3 regions of the Pseudomonas pichavaramensis genome follow, and region 2 is predicted to be linked to each of the others. Evidence: predicted binding sites of a transcription regulator. Region 2 holds the regulator's gene; each other region holds the start of a gene.
What was found. The regulator sigma-54, encoded in region 2, starts transcription at its own class of promoters, with help from an activator protein. The targets are predictions, from matches to a motif close to ANTGGCATNNANNTTGCTNT.
Positions count from the first base shown of each region.

Region 1: the regulator sigma-54 is predicted to act here: its motif matches at 2,444-2,463, upstream of ACJRW5_RS13360 (CmpA/NrtA family ABC transporter substrate-binding protein).
Region 3: the regulator sigma-54 is predicted to act here: its motif matches at 2,101-2,120, upstream of glnA (glutamate--ammonia ligase).

Region 1 is NZ_JBJKFJ010000007.1:103,358-109,734, forward strand. Features, by position in the region: tRNA gene ACJRW5_RS13335 (tRNA-Ser) at 62-151, opposite strand; gene ACJRW5_RS13340 (hypothetical protein) at 244-462, opposite strand; gene ACJRW5_RS13345 (crotonase/enoyl-CoA hydratase family protein) at 647-1,336, shown strand; gene ACJRW5_RS13350 (hypothetical protein) at 1,426-1,818, opposite strand; gene ACJRW5_RS13355 (transcriptional regulator) at 1,971-2,285, shown strand; gene ACJRW5_RS13360 (CmpA/NrtA family ABC transporter substrate-binding protein) at 2,601-3,965, shown strand; gene ACJRW5_RS13365 (ABC transporter permease) at 4,015-5,007, shown strand; gene ACJRW5_RS13370 (ABC transporter ATP-binding protein) at 5,023-5,817, shown strand; gene ACJRW5_RS13375 (polysaccharide lyase family 7 protein) at 5,915-6,377, shown strand, end outside.
Region 2 is NZ_JBJKFJ010000001.1:655,109-661,485, forward strand. Features, by position in the region: gene ACJRW5_RS02920 (ZIP family metal transporter) at 1-262, shown strand, start outside; gene ACJRW5_RS02925 (HPr family phosphocarrier protein) at 329-601, opposite strand; gene rapZ (RNase adapter RapZ) at 616-1,473, opposite strand; gene ptsN (PTS IIA-like nitrogen regulatory protein PtsN) at 1,476-1,940, opposite strand; gene hpf (ribosome hibernation-promoting factor, HPF/YfiA family) at 1,953-2,261, opposite strand; gene ACJRW5_RS02945 (RNA polymerase factor sigma-54) at 2,355-3,848, opposite strand; gene lptB (LPS export ABC transporter ATP-binding protein) at 3,983-4,708, opposite strand; gene lptA (lipopolysaccharide transport periplasmic protein LptA) at 4,708-5,250, opposite strand; gene lptC (LPS export ABC transporter periplasmic protein LptC) at 5,237-5,803, opposite strand; gene ACJRW5_RS02965 (KdsC family phosphatase) at 5,811-6,332, opposite strand; gene ACJRW5_RS02970 (KpsF/GutQ family sugar-phosphate isomerase) at 6,332-6,377, opposite strand, start outside.
Region 3 is NZ_JBJKFJ010000008.1:89,787-96,163, forward strand. Features, by position in the region: gene ACJRW5_RS14645 (DUF4124 domain-containing protein) at 1-414, opposite strand, end outside; gene glnA (glutamate--ammonia ligase) at 600-2,006, opposite strand; gene thiI (tRNA uracil 4-sulfurtransferase ThiI) at 2,336-3,790, shown strand; gene typA (translational GTPase TypA) at 4,075-5,895, shown strand; gene gbcA (glycine-betaine demethylase subunit GbcA) at 6,173-6,377, opposite strand, start outside.

The DNA.
Region 1 (6,377 bases), on a different contig from region 2:
AGCCAGAAAGCAAAAAGCCCCGAAAACTTGTTAGCTTTCAGGGCTTTAGGTATTGCGAAAGTGGCGGTGAAGAAGAGATTCGAACTCTTGATACGGTTTCCCGTATACACACTTTCCAGGCGTGCTCCTTCAACCACTCGGACACTTCACCGGATCTCGACGTTTTGGCGTGTAGCCCGTCGAGGTGCGCTAATGTAGTCGAATGTTTTGCGGATGGCAAATTTTTTTAAAGGATTCATGCGCTTAAGAGCGCAGCGGGTTTTCGTCGTGCTCACTGGAGGTAGATTCGTCAAAGCGGATGTGGCCGAACAACAGAAAACCAAGGGAAGCGAACAGCCCCACACCGAACACCGCCAGCACACCGGCCGGGCTACGTAGGTAGAGGCTGTCGCCGAGCAGAACGGCTGCCAGCAGCAGGCCAAGCACTGCGGTCACGTAAAGAATGGAATAGAGGCTGTTCATGGGCGTCTCCTTCATTTCGACGTCACCGTAAGTGCAGCCCTGCCAGGCGGCCAATTACCATTTGGCATCGCTGTCATAGGCAAAAGCACTGACCGGCCGGTCAGTCACGGCGCTTTACCGAAGCGGTTCGGCTGAGTACCTTCTGCCCACATTCGGCCCCGCGCCGCCAATAAGGAAAACTGCCATGAGCGACCTGATCAGCTATCAATTCGAAGACGGCATCGCCACCCTGACCTTGAGCAATGGCAAGGTGAACGCTATCTCCCCAGACGTGATTGCAGCATTCCATGCTGCACTCGATCAGGCGGAGCAGGATCGCGCCATCGCCATCATCACCGGCCAACCCGGGATTCTTTCGGGCGGCTACGATCTGAAAGTCATGACATCAGGCCCGCAGAATGCCATTAACCTGGTAGCCGCTGGCTCCACCCTGGCGCGTCGCATGCTCGCTCACCCCTACCCGATCATCGTGGCCTGCCCGGGCCACGCAGTGGCCAAAGGTGCTTTCCTTCTTTTGTCTGCCGATTACCGTATCGGTGTTGAAGGTCCGTTCAACATTGGCCTGAACGAAGTGCAGATCGGCATGACGATGCACCACGTCGGCATCGAGCTGGCACGCGATCGCCTGCGCAAGTCGGCATTTCATCGCTCGGTGATCAATGGCGAGATGTTCGACCCAGCCGGTGCGATGGATGCAGGCTTCCTGGACAAGGTCGTGCCTGGCGAACAACTGCTGACCACCGCGCAAGCCGTGGCCCAGCATATGAAGAAGATCAACATGACAGCGCACAAGAACACCAAGCTGAAAGTGCGCAAAGCGTTGCTGGAAACCCTCGATGCAGCGATCGAGATGGACAAACAACACCTGATGTAAGGTGCGCCCACCACGCTCAGGCATAAAAAACGCCGCGACCTCTAAAGAGCCGCGGCGTTTTCTATTGAGCAGCGCTTAAACAAACATCCTCAGCCGGAGTAATCCAGAGCCGTCCAGGCCCTGCTCAACCCCTGTACCAGTACACATCCTGGATTGCTGAGCTGTTCGTTGAACTCGGCCGGGAGCAAGGTCGTTTCCCCCTCTGCAGCGCCATGACGCTCGGTCAGCCACTGCAGCTTGCCGCAGTTTGGCGTCTCGATGACGTAACTGGCCGCAATACTCGAGTGGTGGCTAGGTACCCGAACCACATCCAGCACCCTGCCTGCCTCTTCGACTCTCTGACCGTCGGAAACCAGTACAGCCCAGGCCTGCTCGCCCTCGATCACCAGGTAAGCACCATTGGCCTGTGGCCGCTCGACCTGCGGTTGAGCGCATCCACTCAGCAGGACCAATAGCACAATCGTCATCAGCATCTGTTGCATTGCCAATACCCCTTGCAAGGCGCTCGCTCCTCGGAACGAGCAGGTTGTCGTCGCCTGAATGAGGCCACTATCACCCAATACTGTTTATTTGTACAGTGTTTTTCGTTTACCCTTTCAACCCGGTAAATGATCGATTGCACAGGAGCGCCATCATGCTGGACGTACTACAGCTGAAACACCGAGTGAACCGCATGCCGCTGGAGCGTGTGCGTGACATGGTCGATGAGCTGTTGCTCGAGGGCATCGTCATGGAGAACCGCACGCCCTTCAATCGCCAGCACTTCAATACCTGCTTCGCCGAGATCGAGGCGCTGCTGCAACGCGCTGGCTACCATCGCCAACTGGACGTGGTTGGCTATCAGGGACTCGCCTACGCCCTGTTCGACCCAGGCCGCTGGGAGGCCGTAGAGGTGCTGCACTGGCTGCGTGATTTCGTCGAACTGAAGCAACAACATTCTTGCAGCTGACCTGCGCAGCAACGCTCCGAAATCGGCCAGCGCTCAAGTTGCTGCACAGTATTTGGGCAGTTCATGCCGGCGGCAGACTCTACTCAAGCGCCAGCTGTTTTTTTCTATCCCATTGAAAAATATGACGATACTGGCGCAGCCATCATGCTTGCCAGCAATCTGGCAAAAGCCTTGCTAAGGGAAACGCAACCACGCTCCTGATCGCCAACGGCGGTGATTCGGGCACACCGACAAAGACGTCAAAGACACCTCGTTGCCATCGGCAGCAGGCTGTTTGCGACGTCTTTTTTCGTTTCTGCAAGTCGAGGAATTGCCATGCTCCATCGTCTATCGCCCAATCGCCGCCTTTCTCTGCTGGGTTTTACCCTCAGTCTGTTGGCCGCCCCTTTGCTACACGCAGCCGAGCCGGAAAAAGCCGAACTGAAACTGGGCTTCATCAAGCTCACCGACATGGCGCCGCTGGCCATAGCCTACGAGAAGGGTTTCTTCGAGGATGAGGGGCTGTACGTCACCCTCGAAGCACAGGCCAACTGGAAGGTGCTACTGGACCGGGTGATCGACGGCGAGTTGGATGGCGCGCACATGCTCTCCGGTCAGCCGCTGGGCGCCACCATTGGCTTTGGCACCAAGGCCGAGGTGGTCACCGCCTTCACCATGGACCTCAACGGCAACGCCATCACCGTTTCCAACGAGGTCTGGCAGGCGATGAAGCCGCAGGTGCCGATGGCCGATGGCAAGCCGGTGCACCCGATCAAGGCCGACGCCCTCAAGCCGGTGATCGAGCAGTACGCCGCCGCCGGCAAGCCGTTCAATCTGGGCATGGTGTTCCCGGTGTCGACGCACAACTACGAGCTGCGTTACTGGCTGGCCGCCGGCGGCATCAATCCGGGTTACTACGCGCCGCAGAAAGGCGACATCAGTGGCCAGATCGACGCTCAAGCACTGCTCTCGGTGACCCCGCCGCCGCAGATGCCAGCCACCCTCGAAGCCGGCACCATCAGCGGCTACAGCGTCGGCGAGCCGTGGAACCAGGCCGCCGTATTCAAGGGTATCGGCGTGCCGGTCGTGGCTGACTACGCAATTCGCAAGAACATGTCGGAGAAGGTTTTCGGTGTCTCGCGCACCTGGGCCGACGCCAACCCGGAGACCCACAAGCGTCTGGTCAAGGCGCTGATCCGTGCCGGCAAGTGGCTGGACGAGAACAACAACGCCAACCGCGCCGAAGCCGTGGAGATTCTCTCGCGGCCGGAGTACGTCGGTGCCGACGCCAAGGTGATCGCCAACTCGATGACCGGCACCTTCGAGTTCGAGAAAGGCGACAAGCGCGAGGTGCCGGACTTCAACGTGTTCTTCCGCTATCACGCCACCTATCCCTATTACTCCGACGCCATCTGGTACCTGACCCAGATGCGCCGCTGGGGGCAAATCGCCGAGGCCCAACCGGACAGCTGGTACCTGGAAACCGCCAAGCGTGTTTTCCTCCCGGATATCTACCGCGAAGCGGCCGCCGAGCTGGTCAGCGAGGGCAAGGCCGAGGCCGCCGACTTCCCGCCGGCCGATGAGGACGGCTTCCGCGAGCCGCTCGCCGACACCATCGACGGCATTGTCTACGACGGCCATCAGCCCAACGCCTATCTCCAGCAGTTCAGCATTGGCCTGAAGGGCGATAACACGCTCTAAGCATGGCCGCGCCGCCCCGCGCAGCCACAACCGACCAGAGGACAGGACGATGAGCAACCCCAACGTCGCCACCCCAATCCAGCAGACGCTCAAGACGGCGCGTCACAGCGCCCTGATCAAGCGCCTGGCCAGCAGCCTGATTCTGCCGGCACTAGGTATAGCCGTGTTCCTGATGTGCTGGCAGGGCCTGGCCAACCATATCCAGACCAGCCTCGGCCAGTTTCCCGGACCGCTGCAGGTCAGCGAGCAGTTCACCGGGCTGATGGCCGCTCACCAGCGTGAACAGGACAAGGCTGCCGCCTTCTATCAGCGCCAGGAGACACGCAACGCGGCCCTGCTGGCGAAGAATCCCGATGCCGAAGTGAAAATTCGCCCCTACACCGGCAAACCGACCTTCATCCAGCAGATATTCACCAGCCTCTACACCGTGGCCGCCGGTTTCGCGATCGCCTCGTTGCTGGCCGTCCCGCTGGGTATCGTCTGCGGCCTGAGCAAGTCCCTGTACAGTGCGCTCAACCCACTGATCCAGGTGTTCAAACCGGTCTCGCCACTGGCCTGGCTACCGCTGGTGACCATGCTGGTCAGCGCCCTGTACGTCAGCGATGACCCGCTGTTCGCCAAGTCCTTCCTCACCTCGGCCTTCACCGTGGCGCTGTGCTGCCTGTGGCCGACGGTCATCAACACCACGGTGGGCGTGGCCGGCATCGACAAGGACCTCAACAACGTCAGCAAGGTGCTGCGCCTTTCACCACTGAGCCATGTACGGCGCATCGTCCTGCCGGCCGCACTGCCGATGATCTTCACCGGCCTGCGCCTGTCCCTGGCCACCGGCTGGATGGTGCTGATTGCCGCGGAGATGCTGGCGCAGAACCCGGGGCTGGGCAAATTCATCTGGGACGAATTCCAGAACGGCAGCTCCAACTCCCTTGGCCGGATCATGGTGGCGGTGATCGTCATCGGCCTGATCGGCTTCGCCCTCGACCGTCTGATGCTTGTCCTGCAGCGCCTGTTCAGCTGGGACAAGAACGCCGTATTGCGCTGATCCAGGAGACCTTCTATGAGCCATTCCCACCTCGAACTGACCAACGTCGGCATCGACTTCCCCACCGACAAGGGCCTGTTCTGCGCGTTGCAGAACGTCAATCTGAAGATCGACAAGGGCGAATTCGTCTCACTGATCGGCCATTCCGGTTGCGGCAAGTCGACGGTGCTCAACATCGTCGCCGGCCTCCATCAGGCTACCAGCGGTGGCGTAATCCTCGATGGGCGTGAGGTGACCGAGCCCGGCCCGGAGCGCGCCGTGGTGTTTCAGAACCATAGCCTGCTGCCCTGGCTGAGTTGCTATGAAAATGTTGAGCTGGCCGTACGCCAGGTGTTCAAGGGCAGTAAGTCACGGCAGGAAATGCGTGACTGGATCGAGCATAACCTGGCCCTGGTGCACATGACGCACGCCCGCGACAAACGCCCCGGAGAAATTTCCGGCGGCATGAAACAGCGCATCGGCATCGCCCGCGCTCTGGCCATGCAGCCCAAGGTTTTGCTGATGGACGAGCCATTCGGTGCGCTCGATGCCCTGACCCGCGCCCACCTTCAGGATTCGCTGATGGAGATCCACGCAGAGCTGGGCAACACGGTGATCATGATCACGCATGATGTCGACGAAGCAGTTCTGCTCTCCGACCGCATCGTGATGATGAGCAACGGCCCGGCGGCGACCGTCGGTGACATACTCAAAGTCGAGCTGGAACGCCCGCGCGAGCGCATGGCGCTGGCACACGATAGCGGCTATCACAACTATCGCGCAGCCGTGCTGGAGTTTCTCTACCAGCGTCAGCAGCGCCCGGCGGCTTAACCGCATGACGCCGCTCAGGCTCCAGAACCTGGGCGGCGGAACCTCTGGGCTGCCGAGTGGACGAACATCTGCCTTCAACCGACAAGCAGAGAAATCCGTGCTAGACCTCACCACCTGGAATCTTTCGATTCCTACCGAACCCGCCCCCACCACCATCAGTACCGAACGACTGAATAACAGCTATGAGAGTCGCTACTTTCGGCGCAACACCGATGGCAGCGTGACCTTCTGGGTCCCGGTAACCGGCTCGCCCACCGCCGATGCCCGCTACCCGCGCAGCGAACTGCGGGAAACCCTGCGCGATGGCAGCCTCGACAACTGGCTGCATGCCAGTTCCGACAGTTACCTCAGCGCCGTACTCAAGGTCGACCAGGTCCCCAGCCGCAACAAGGTGGTGATCGGGCAGATTCACAGTACGGACGTCCCTGGCAGCCAGAATGACCCGTTGCTCAAGCTGCAGTATCACTACCTGCGCGGCGTTGGCCGGCTCGAGCTGCTGTTGCGCGCCCGCCCGGGCGACAGTGAAGTGAAGAACATCCTGCTGGCTGAAAACGTGCAGC
Region 2 (6,377 bases):
CATGGGGCGCGGGGTTTCAGTGCTTCTCGGAGCCGCATCGGGCCTGGTCGAGCCGCTGTTCGCGGTGCTTTGTGCCTGGGTGGTGGGTGTATCGCATACGCTGCTGCCATGGGGGCTGGCGTTGGCAGCAGGAGCCATGCTGCTGGCAGTGATCCACGAGGTCGTTCCCGAGTCCCAGCGTCAGGGGCGTGCCAGTGAAGCCAGTCTGGCTCTGGCGGCAGGTTTCTGCCTGATGATGCTGCTGGATACGGCCTTGGCTTAGGCTCGATGAAACCAGGGTGCTGCAGTGGCGCGTGGCCCGGAGGAAAACCGGGCAGAGCGCGGTGGCTTACTCGCCTTCCTCGAAGTAGTTCTCGATAAGACCGACCAGTGCATCCATGGCTTGCTGGTCATCGTCGCCTTCGGTGAGCAGGTGCACCTCGGTTCCCTTCCCGGCGGCGAGCATCATGACGGCCATGATGCTCTTGCCGTCTACCAGACTCTCGGGACTACGTCCGATGCGAACCTGACAGGGATAAGTCGTAGCGACGCCGACGAACTTGGCCGCTGCGCGTGCATGCAGACCGAGTTTGTTGATGATGACGATGTTGCGTGCTGGCATCGCGGCAATGCTCCTTAGCTGAGGTCGCGGTGACGCACCTGGACGTTCTTCAGTTTTTCTTTCAGCGCCTGGCTCAGGCGATTGGCCAGATACACCGAACGGTGATGGCCTCCGGTGCAACCGATGGCAACGGTGACATAGGCGCGGTTGCTGGCCGCGAAGCGCGGCAGCCACTTGTCCAGATAGGCGAGGGTGTCCTGATACATTTCTTCTACTTCCGGTTGCGCGCGGAGGTAGTCGATCACGGGTTGTTCAAGCCCGGAATAGTCACGGAGCTCGGGTTTCCAATATGGGTTGGGCAGGCACCGCACATCGAATACCAGGTCCGCATCCACTGGCATGCCGCGTTTGAAACCGAAGGATTCGACCAGAAAAGCCGTTCCGCTCTGTTCCTGGCCAAGCAGGCGCAGCTTCAGGGTATCGCGTAACTGGTAAAGGTTCAGGCGTGTGGTGTCGATCTTCAGATCGGCACGGTCGGTGATCGGGGACAACAGCTGGCTTTCATAGGCGATTGCCTCGGCCAAGGAGCGGTTGTCGTTGGTCAGCGGGTGGCGGCGACGGGTTTCCGAGAAACGCTTGAGCAGCGTGTCGTCTTCGGCATCCAGATAGAGCACGTCGCAGCGGATGTTGCGCTTGCGCACTTCGTCGAGGAGTTCCGGAAAGCGTTTGAGCTGGCTCAGCAGGTTGCGCGCATCGATGGAAACGGCGACTTGCGGCAACAGCATGTCACTGTGCGGCAGAAAGCGTTCAGCCAGATCAGGCAGAAGGCCCGCTGGCAGGTTATCGATGCAGTAGAAACCGTTATCTTCAAGAACACCGAGGGCGGTGCTTTTGCCCGAGCCCGAACGACCGCTGACGATGATCAGGCGCATGCTTATTGACCGCTCTGAATGTCCACTACCACTTGGTAAAGGTCTTCGCCGCTTGCTGCTTGGCGCAGGCGTTCACGAACGTCGTTGCGATCCAACATGCTGGCGATCTGGCGTAGTAGTTCGAGGTGAGCATCGGTGGCGGCTTCCGGTACCAGCAGTACGAACAGCAGGTCGACCGGTGCGCCGTCGATGGCGTCGAAATCAACGGCTGCTTCCAGGTGCAGGACAGCGCTGATGGGTTCACTGCAGCCGGCCAGGCGGCAGTGAGGAATGGCGATGCCGTTGCCGAAACCGGTTGAACCGAGTTTCTCGCGGGCAATGAGGCTTTCGAAAATGTCCTGTGCGTCCAGGTCGGGAAGATCGCGGGCTACCAGGTTGGCGATCTGTTCGAGCACGCGCTTCTTGCTGCCGCCCGGCACGTTCACCAGGGAACGGCCGGGGGTCAGGATGTTTTCAAGTCGGATCATGGATGGGGAATGTCAGCGGGCTGTGGCGCCTTGCAGGCGTTCGAGCTGCTTTTCCTTGTGCTTGATGAGTTGACGGTCGAGTTTGTCGGCCAAGAGATCGATGGCCGCGTACATGTCCTGATGTTCAGCGTTGGCGACGACTTCGCCGCCTGCGACGTGCAGAGTAGCCTCGATTTTCTGCTTGAGTTTTTCGACCTCCATCGTCACCTGTACGTTGGTGATCTTGTCGAAGTGGCGTTCCAGTCGGCCCAGTTTCTCGCCGATATAGTCACGCAGGGCGTCGGTCACATCCAGCTGATGTCCACTGATGTTGACTTGCATACCGCTTTCTCCTTGTTGCCTTGTGTAAGAGACGGGTCTCGCTCGACCCGCCACCGGAACACTTTGGCTTGGAGGCCCAGGCCTCCAATTGGCCTACATCAGTCGCTTGCGCTCACTGGAGGGCGCTATACCGAGGGACTCGCGATACTTGGCGACCGTCCGACGGGCGACTTGGATGCCTTGTGCCTCCAGTAAACCAGCGATCTTGCTGTCGCTCAACGGCTTTTTCGCGTTTTCTGCGGCAACCAGTTTCTTGATGATGGCGCGGATCGCGGTGGACGAGCATTCGCCACCTTCGGAGGTGCTGACATGGCTGGAGAAGAAGTATTTCAGCTCGTAAATGCCGCGCGGGGTGTGCATGAACTTCTGAGTGGTGACACGCGAGATGGTCGATTCGTGCATGCCCACAGCTTCGGCGATGTCATGCAGTACCAGCGGTTTCATCGCTTCGTCGCCATAGTCGAGGAAGCCGCGCTGGTGCTCGACGATCTGCGTGGCCACCTTCATGAGCGTCTCGTTGCGGCTCTGCAGGCTCTTGATGAACCAGCGCGCTTCCTGCAACTGATTGCGCATGAAGGTGTTGTCGGCGCTGGAGTCGGCGCGCTTGACGAAGCCGGCATACTGCGGGTTGACGCGCAGGCGCGGCATGGCCTCCTGGTTGAGCTCAACCAGCCAGCGGTCGTTGTGCTTGCGCACGATGACGTCCGGTACCACGTATTCGGGCTCGCTGGACTCGATCTGCGAACCGGGACGTGGGTTGAGGCGCTGGATCAGGTCGATGACCTGACGCAGTTCGTCTTCCTTGAGCTTGGTGCGACGCATCAGTTGCGCGTAGTCGCGGCTGCCGAGCACTTCGAGGAAATCACCGACTACACGCTGGGTTTCGATCAGCCAAGGTGTGCTGGCAGGTAGCTGACGCAATTGCAGCAGCAGGCACTCACGCAGGTCGCGCGCGCCAATACCGGCCGGTTCGAACTGTTGGATGCGATGCAGGACGACCTCGACTTCGTCGAGTTCGATATCCAGCTCGGGGTCGAATGACTCGGTGACTTCTTCGAGGGTTTCTTCGAGGTAGCCGTCGTTGTTGATGCAGTCGATCAGGGTGGCGGCGATCAGCCGGTCCTTGTCCGACATGGGGGCCAGGTTCAGTTGCCAGAGCAGATGACTCTGCAGGCTCTCGCCGCTGGATGTACGGGTGGTGAAGTCCCACTCGTCATCGTCGTTGCTCGGCAGGCTGCTGGCACTGGTCTGGTATACGTCTTCCCAGGCCGTGTCGACAGGGAGCTCGTTGGGAATGCGTTCCGACCATTCGCCGTCGTCCAGGTTGTCAACGGTCGGAGTGGTTTCCTGGTAGCTCTCTTCTTTGCTGGGGGCGGGGGTGGCGCTTTCTGCACCGTCGGCCATCGGGTCGCTGTTATCGAAGTCGTCGCCATCTTCCTGGCGCTCGAGCATGGGATTGGACTCCAATGCCTCCTGGATTTCCTGTTGCAGATCCAGGGTCGACAGTTGGAGGAGGCGGATAGCCTGTTGCAGCTGCGGTGTCATCGTCAGCTGCTGGCCCATCTTGAGGACTAGCGATGGTTTCATTGCAGACCTTAATTTACCGGCGAGTTACGCCTTCCACATCAGGGCGCCGAAGCGCCGCCAGGAAGCAAATTATATGCCTGAATTTCTGGTTTTTGCCTAGGGGTTGCAATATTTCCGGTGTGAAATATTGCGCCTTACAGGCGGAATTCATGCCCCAGGTAGACTTCCTTGACCGTCTGGTTGGCCAGAATGGTTTCGGCATTACCTTCGGCGATCAGTTGCCCGTCATTGACGATGTAGGCGGTTTCGCAGATATCCAGGGTTTCGCGCACGTTGTGATCGGTGATCAGGATGCCAATGCCCTTGGTCTTGAGGTGGTGAATGATCTGTTTGATATCGCCCACCGAGATCGGGTCGACACCGGCAAACGGCTCATCGAGCAGGATGAACTTGGGATTGGTGGCCAGGGCGCGGGCAATTTCCACTCGCCGGCGTTCGCCGCCAGACAGGCTCATGCCGAGGCTGTCGGCGATGTGGTGAATATGAAATTCCTGCAGCAGGCTTTCCAGCTCGGCCTGGCGTCCGGCGCGATCCAGATCCTTGCGGGTCTCGAGAATGGCCATGATGTTGTCGGCCACCGACAGCTTGCGGAAAATCGAGGCTTCCTGCGGCAGATAGCCAATGCCGGCGCGGGCGCGGCCATGCATGGGCTGATGGCTGACGTCGACATCATCGATCAGCACGCGACCCTGATCGGCGCGCACCAGGCCGACGATCATGTAGAAGCAGGTGGTCTTGCCGGCGCCGTTGGGGCCGAGCAGGCCGACGATTTGTCCGCTTTCGATGCTCATGCTGACGTCGCGAACGACCTGGCGACTCTTGTAGCTTTTGGCCAGGTGTTGGGCTTTGAGAATGGCCATTACTGCGGTGCCTGATCTGCGGGTTTGTTCTTCGGTTGGATGACCATGTCGATGCGCGGGCGCGGTGTGCTGACATTGTTGCCCGTGGCACGGCCAGCGTTGACAATCTGGCGGCGGGTGTCATAGACGATTTTCTCGCCTTCGAAGGTATTGCCTTCCTGAATCACCTTGGCCTGGTCGATCAGCACGATGCGTTCGTTGCTGGCGAAGTACTGGATGGTCTTGCCGTAGGCCTTGACGATGTCCTTGTCCACGGCTGGCTTCTGCTCGTAGTAGGCGAGGTCGCCGACGGACGTGAATACGTCGATATCGCCGCTGGCCGTCTGGGTGATGGTGACGGTGTCGCCGGTAATCTTCAGGGTGCCCTGAGTGATGATTACGTCGCCGCGATAAACGGCGACACCCTGCTTGTCATCCAGCTCGGCGGTATCGGCCTGGATGCGGATCGGTTGGTCACGATCCGATGGCAGTGCCCAGGCAGCCGCGCTTCCCAATGCGGCGCCGAGGCTGAGAATCAGGGGGAGGGTGTTAACGAACCTCATGCTGGCCTCTTACGTTGGACTGCAGGATCATCCTGCTGTCATTCAAGTACGCTTTCATTCCTTGTGCCGTGGTCACCCCATTGGCCGCGACGATTCTAACGGCTTGCTCTGTCTGCGCATATTCCTTATCGGGGATAACGGTCATGCGGCTGCTGGTGATGATGGTCGGGCGGTTCTTTGCATCGGTGCGGGCGATGCGCACGTCATCGATCAGTTCTACCTCGGTGCCGCCGGGCGATACCTCGGCACGTTGGCTGGTGACTTTCCACGGCAGTTCGGTGCCGCGGTAAAGGTCCAGCTTCGGGGTGTCGATCAAAGTGATGTCGGTGCTCTTGACGTGCTCGAGCTTGTCGGCGGTCATGCGGTAATGCAGTTTCCCGTCATCCTGGTATTGCACCGTGCGTGCGCCGACCACGTAAAAGTCAACGACGTTGTCGTTGTTGGCCGGCTGAGAGCGCTGGGCGTTCTCCGGGGCAATGTTCCAGTAGCCGAGTGCAGCCACGACGACGGCAATCAGGGCGAAAATCAGTGTGTTGATGGCTTTGCGCAGCATGCTTTGCTCACAGGTAGGCGGCTTGCGCCGCGTCCAGCGTGCCTTGGGCACGCATGATCAGTTCGCAGAATTCCCGGGCTGCACCGTCTCCGCCGTGAGCCTGGGTTACGCCATGGGCGTGTTGGCGGACGAAGCTGTCCGCGCTGGCCACCGCCATGCCCAGGCCAACGCGACGAATAACCGGCAGATCCGGCAAATCGTCACCCAGGTAGGCGACCTGCCCATATTCTAGGCCGAGTTCGGCAAGCAGGCCGTCAAGAACCACCAGTTTGTCTTCGCGCCCCTGGAACAGGTGTTGGATGCCCAGGTTGTTGGCACGCCGCTCGACCACCGGCGTCTTGCGTCCGCTGATGATGGCTGTACGTACCCCCGAGTTGATCAGCATCTTGATGCCGTGACCGTCGAGGGTGTTGAAGGTCTTGAACTCACTGCCGTCTTCGAGAAAGTACAGGCGGCCGTCGGTGAGCACGCCGTCGACGTCGAAGATCGCCAGTTTGATAGCGCGGGCGCGCTGCAACAGGTCGTTCATCACATCACCCCCGCGCGCAGCAGGTCGTGCATGTTCAGTGCGCCG
Region 3 (6,377 bases), on a different contig from region 2:
ATCGAGGTTGGTCAGTTGCAGGCTCGGGACATTGCTCGCCTGGCCATAGGGTTCGCCGTCGAGAATCAGGCGCAGGCTGTGGCCGGGTTGCAGGCGTGGCTGAATGTTCACGCTGACGATGAAGGTGCCGTTGTTGGCGCGCATGGCGTCATCGTCGGGAATGCCGTTCAGGCTCAGTACGGAATATGGCGCCTCGCTTTTGGAGGTGTCGTCTTCCCGCGAATTGTCGACCGGTATGTCCGGCGTTTTCATTTTCACCGTGTTGGTCGGCGGCAGTTCGACGCTCTCGGCAGCCGTCCCCTCAGGGGGCTGGTTGGTGAATACCGTGTTGCCGTTGGCGTCGGTGTATTTGTAAATCTGTGCGCTGACCGGCAGGGCCAGTGCGAGCAGCAGGCAGGCGAGTAAAGGGCGCATGGGCCAATCCTTCCGCAGGAGATGCGCTAAGCCTTGCACTGCTTACGGTTCCTGACAAGCACAGGGCGCTACGCCTGTGATATCCGGCTACAAAATGCGTATTGGTCTACCCATGAAAAAGCCCCGCCAGGCAGTGCCGGGCGGGGCTTTTCAGGTTGCGCCGCACAGGGCGGCGCAAGGCTGGGTTAGACGCTGTAGTACAGGTCGTATTCCAGCGGGTGTACGAAGGTGCGGACCTTGATTTCTTCTTCGGCTTTCAGCTCGATGTAGGCATCGATGAAGTCGTCGGAGAATACGCCGCCCTTGGTCAGGAACGCGCGGCCTTTGTCCAGCTCTTCCAGGGCTTCTTTCAGGCTGCCGCAAACCTGCGGGATCAGCTTGCCTTCTTCCGGCGGCAGATCGTACAGGTTCTTGTCAGCGGCATCGCCCGGGTGGATCTTGTTCTGGATACCGTCCAGACCAGCCATCAGCAGCGCTGCGAAGGCCAGGTACGGGTTGGCAGCCGGGTCCGGGAAGCGCGCTTCGATGCGGCGGGCTTTCGGGCTGGAAACGTACGGGATACGGATCGAGGCGGAGCGGTTACGGGCCGAGTAGGCCAGCATGACCGGAGCTTCGAAGCCCGGGACCAGACGCTTGTAGGAGTTGGTCGACGGGTTGGTGAAGCCATTCAGGGCCTTACCGTGCTTGATGATGCCGCCGATGAAGTACAGGGCGGTGTCGGACAGGCCGGCATAGCCTTCACCTGCGAAGGTGTTCTTGCCATCTTTGGAGATGGACATGTGCACGTGCATGCCCGAACCGTTGTCGCCGTACAGCGGCTTCGGCATGAAGGTAGCGGTTTTGCCGTAGGCGTCGGCAACGTTGTGCACGCAGTACTTCAGGGTCTGAACTTCGTCAGCCTTGTTGACCAGAGTGTTGAACTTCACGCCGATTTCGTTCTGGCCGGCAGTCGCCACTTCGTGGTGGTGAACTTCGACGACCAGGCCCATTTCTTCCAGGGCGTTACACATGGCAGTACGGATTTCGTGGTCGTGGTCGACCGGCGGAACCGGGAAGTAACCGCCTTTGACGGCCGGACGGTGGCCTTTGTTGCCGCCTTCCACGTCCTGGTCGGTCATCCAGGAGCCTTGCTCGGAGTAGATCTTGAACATGGAGCCGGAGATGTCCGACTTGAACTTGACCTGGTCGAAGATGAAGAACTCTGGCTCCGGGCCAACGAATACGGTGTCACCGATGCCGGTGGACTTCAGGTATTCCTCGGCACGCTTGGCGATGGAGCGCGGGTCGCGATCGTAGCCTTGCATGGTGCTCGGCTCGATGATGTCGCAAACGATGATCAGGGTCGGCTCTTCGGTGAAGGGATCCAGTACGGCGGTTTCGTCAACCGGCGAGAGGATCATGTCGGAGGCTTCGATGCCTTTCCAGCCGTGGATGGACGAGCCGTCGAACATTTTGCCGTGCTCGAAGAAATCTTCGTCCAGGGCGTCACGGGCCGGCATGGTCACGTGCTGTTGCTTACCCTTGGTGTCGGTGAAGCGCAGGTCTACCCACTTCACGTCGTGTTCTTTGATCAGTTGAACAGCCTTAGACATGTTGTCCTCCAGGTGGAAAAGGCTCTTATCTGTGAGCCCCAAATGTACGGTGAAGCCCGGCGGGATAGTCCTCCAGGGCGACCTGCCTCACAAGGGAGCAAATTGCATGCCAGTGCCCTGTATTGGGCAGAGGCCTGCAAACTCAGGCGTAGCGCCGGCTACACGGGATTTTTCAGTCGATATTTGCACTCAAATAGGGCTTGCAATTGTGCTTGCGCTCTATTTTGGTGCGATGTATCTATGCTGCAGTATTTTTGGTCAAAGCTTGAGCAATTTCCGCTATAATCCGCGCCCCTGTTTTTTCGTCGCCTCGAGCGGGCGCCTTATCCATGAAACTGATCGTCAAAGTTTTCCCAGAAATCACCATCAAGAGTCGCCCGGTGCGCAAGCAGTTCATCCGCCAGTTGGGGAAGAACATTCGTGCCGTATTGCGCGACCTCGACCCCGCACTGCGGGTGACCGGTGTGTGGGACAACCTGGAGGTGGAAACCGACCTCGCCGATCCGCGCCTGCTCGCTGAGATGACCGAGCGCCTGCGTAACACGCCGGGCATTGGTCTGTTCCTCGAAGTCAACGAATACCCGCTGGGCGATCTCGACGAGGTTACCGAGCATTGCAAGCGGCATTACGCCGACCAGTTGCCAGGCAAGATTTTCGCCGTGCGCTGCAAGCGTGGCGGCAAGCATGCCTTCTCTTCCATCGATGTTGAGCGCCACGTTGGCAGCCGCCTGCGCCAGGAATGTGGTGCGGCTGGCATCGATCTGAAGAAGCCGGAAGTCGAAGTGCGCATGGAGATCCGCGATCAGCGCCTCTTCGTGGTGCACAACCGTCATGAAGGTCTGGGCGGCTATCCGCTGGGTTCGCTGGAGCAGACCCTGGTGCTTATGAGTGGCGGTTTCGACTCGACCGTCGCGGCCTATCAGATGATGCGTCGCGGTCTGGTCAGCCACTTCTGCTTCTTCAACCTCGGTGGCCGTGCCCACGAATTGGGCGTGATGGAAGTGGCCCACTATATATGGCAGAAATTCGGTCGCTCGCAGCGCGTGCTGTTCATCAGCGTGCCGTTCGAGGAAGTGGTCGGCGAGATCCTCGGCAAGGTCGACAACAGCCAGATGGGCGTGATCCTCAAGCGCATGATGCTGCGCGCGGCAACCCGCGTCGCGGAGAAGCTGCAGATCGAAGCGCTGGTGACCGGTGAGGCGATCAGTCAGGTCTCCAGCCAGACCCTGACCAACCTGGCGGTGATCGATTCGGCCACCGACATGCTGGTGATGCGCCCGCTGATCGCCAGCCACAAGCAGGACATCATCGACACCGCCACGCAGATCGGCACCGCCGAGTTCGCCAAGAACATGCCCGAATATTGCGGCGTGATTTCGGTCAACCCGACTACCAAGGCGCGTGGCTATCGTGTGGAGAAGGAGGAGGCGCAGTTCGACATGGCCATCCTCGAACGCGCGCTTGAGCGCGCCACGCAGCTGCCTATCGATCGGGTGATCGATGAGTTGGGCAAGGACGTGCAGGTCGAGGAGGTGCGTGAAGCGCTGGCCGGGCAGATCGTCATCGATATCCGCCACCCCGATGCCGCCGAGGACGAGCCGCTGCAAGTGCCGGGCATCGAGGTGCAGCCGCTGCCGTTCTACGCGCTGAACAACAAATTCAAGGAACTGGATGAGAACCGCCAGTACCTGCTGTATTGCGACAAGGGCGTGATGAGTCGCCTGCATGCCCATCATCTGCTGAGCGAGGGACACGCCAATGTGCGCGTTTATCGTCCGGCATAGAACGCCGGGGCTTAATGGCGGGAGCATCCGCCATCGCCCTCCCGACCCGGGGCACCTCTAAAAACTACCTGCGTTGTCATTGCTGCGTTAAAAACAAGCTCAAAATGCTCACATAGCTCGTAAAGTCGAGCGCGACTCCGACCGTTTTTCGCTTGTTTTCGCCTTGCACTGACTGCCTCGCCTACGTTTGTAGAGGTACCCCGATCAGCTCGCTGATCCAGTTTTGTTCATATTCGTCGTCCAGGCTGGGCGACACACCGAATCCTCTGATCGAGATACACACAGTGATCGAAAATCTGCGCAACATCGCCATCATCGCCCACGTCGACCATGGCAAAACTACCCTCGTCGACAAACTGCTGCGTCTGTCCGGCACCCTCGACCGCAAAGAAGCGGAAAACGAGCGCGTGATGGACTCCAACGACCAGGAGAAAGAGCGCGGCATTACCATTCTGGCCAAGAACACTGCCCTGAAGTGGGGCGACTACAACATCAACATCGTCGACACCCCCGGGCACGCCGACTTCGGTGGTGAAGTAGAGCGCGTCATGAGCATGGTCGACTCCGTACTGCTGGTGGTTGACGCCCAGGACGGCCCGATGCCGCAAACCCGTTTCGTGACCCAGAAGGCGTTCAAGGCCGGCCTGCGTCCGATCGTCGTGGTGAACAAGATCGACCGTCCGGGTGCGCGTCCTGACTGGGTTATCGACCAGATCTTCGACCTGTTCGACAACCTCGGTGCCACCGACGAGCAACTGGACTTCCCGATCGTCTACGCCTCGGCCCTGAACGGCATCGCCGGCATGGATCACGAGAAGATGGACGACAACATGGACGCCCTGTTCCAGGCTATCGTCGACCACGTACCGGCTCCGGTCGTCGACGCCAGCGGCCCGTTCCAGATGCAGATCTCCCAGCTGGACTACAACAGCTTCCTCGGCGTGATCGGTATCGGCCGCATCGCCCGCGGCACCATCAAGGCCAACAGCCCGGTGACCGCCATCGGCGCCGACGGCAAGAAGCGCAGCGGCCGCATCCTGAAGATCATGGGTCACTCCGGTCTGCAGCGCGTTGAGGTGCAGGAAGCTCAGGCGGGCGACATCGTCTGCGTATCGGGTATGGACGAGCTGTTCATCTCCGACACCCTGTGCGACCAGAACAACGTCGAAGCCCTGCCGCCGCTGACCGTTGACCAGCCGACCGTGAGCATGACCTTCCAGGTCAACGACTCGCCGTTCGCCGGTAAAGAAGGCAAGTTCGTCACCAGCCGCAACATCAAGGATCGTCTGGAAAAAGAACTGCTGCACAACGTCGCCCTGCGCGTCGAGCCGGGCGAGACTCCGGAGAAGTTCAAGGTTTCCGGTCGTGGTGAGCTGCACCTGTCGGTACTGATCGAAACCATGCGCCGCGAAGGCTTCGAACTGGCCGTAGGCCGTCCGGAAGTGGTGATCATCGAGAACGAAGCCGGCGAGAAACAAGAGCCGTACGAGAACGTCACCATCGATATCGAAGAGCAGCATCAGGGCTCCGTTATGGAGCAGATGGGCCTGCGTAAGGGCGACCTGACCAACATGGTTCCGGATGGCAAGGGCCGTATCCGCCTGGAATACACCATCCCGGCGCGTGGTCTGATCGGCTTCCGTAACAACTTCCTGACCCTGACCTCGGGTAGCGGCATCCTGACCTCGACCTTCAGCCACTACGGCGCGATCAAGGCCGGTGAAGTGTCCAACCGTCAGAACGGCGTACTGGTCTCCATGGCCACCGGCACCGCGCTGACCTACTCGCTGGAAACCCTGCAGGCGCGCGGCAAGCTGTTCCTCGAGCCGGGCCAGGAAATCTACGAAGGTCAGCTGGCCGGCATCAACAGCCGTGACAACGACCTGGTGATCAACCCCACCAAGGGCAAGAAACTCGACAACATGCGCGCCTCGGGCAAAGACGAAGTCATCGCCCTGGTACCGCCGATCAAGTTCACCCTCGAGCAGGCGCTGGAATTCATCGCCGACGACGAGCTGGTGGAGGTGACGCCGAAGTCGATCCGCCTGCGCAAGAAGTACCTGAACGAGAACGACCGCAAGCGCTTCGAACGCGCCAAGGTCTGAGTCTTTTCAGGCTGAAATGAAAAGCCCCGCCAGAGCTATCTGGCGGGGCTTTTTTATGGTCTGCGCGACTACCCTGCGGCGTTGTGGGGTGACGCAAAAAAATGCTCGCGGTAATTTTTTGTCGAGTGCTGCTTTAGAGGGCGATCAGATGGCAAAAGAAAACCCCGGTCTCCTTGCGGAGCCGGGGTTTTCTTTTATTTGCCTTAGCCTGCGTTCGGTCGACAGGCCAGCAGCCCGTAGGCTGTGAGCCCGATCAACAGTAGCAGGCTGAGCGTCATCACTCGCCCGCGACCTGGCGCAGAGTTTGCGCCGGGGTGTCGTCAAGGTTGTTGAGCATGCGCTCGCTGTACCAGTCGAGGAAGTTGATCACGCCGAACTCGTAGGTCTTGGAGTACGGGCCGGGCTGGTAGGCGGTGGAGTTGATGCCGCGCTGGTTCTCTTCGCCCAGACGGCGATCCTGGTCGTTGGTCGCATCCCAGACT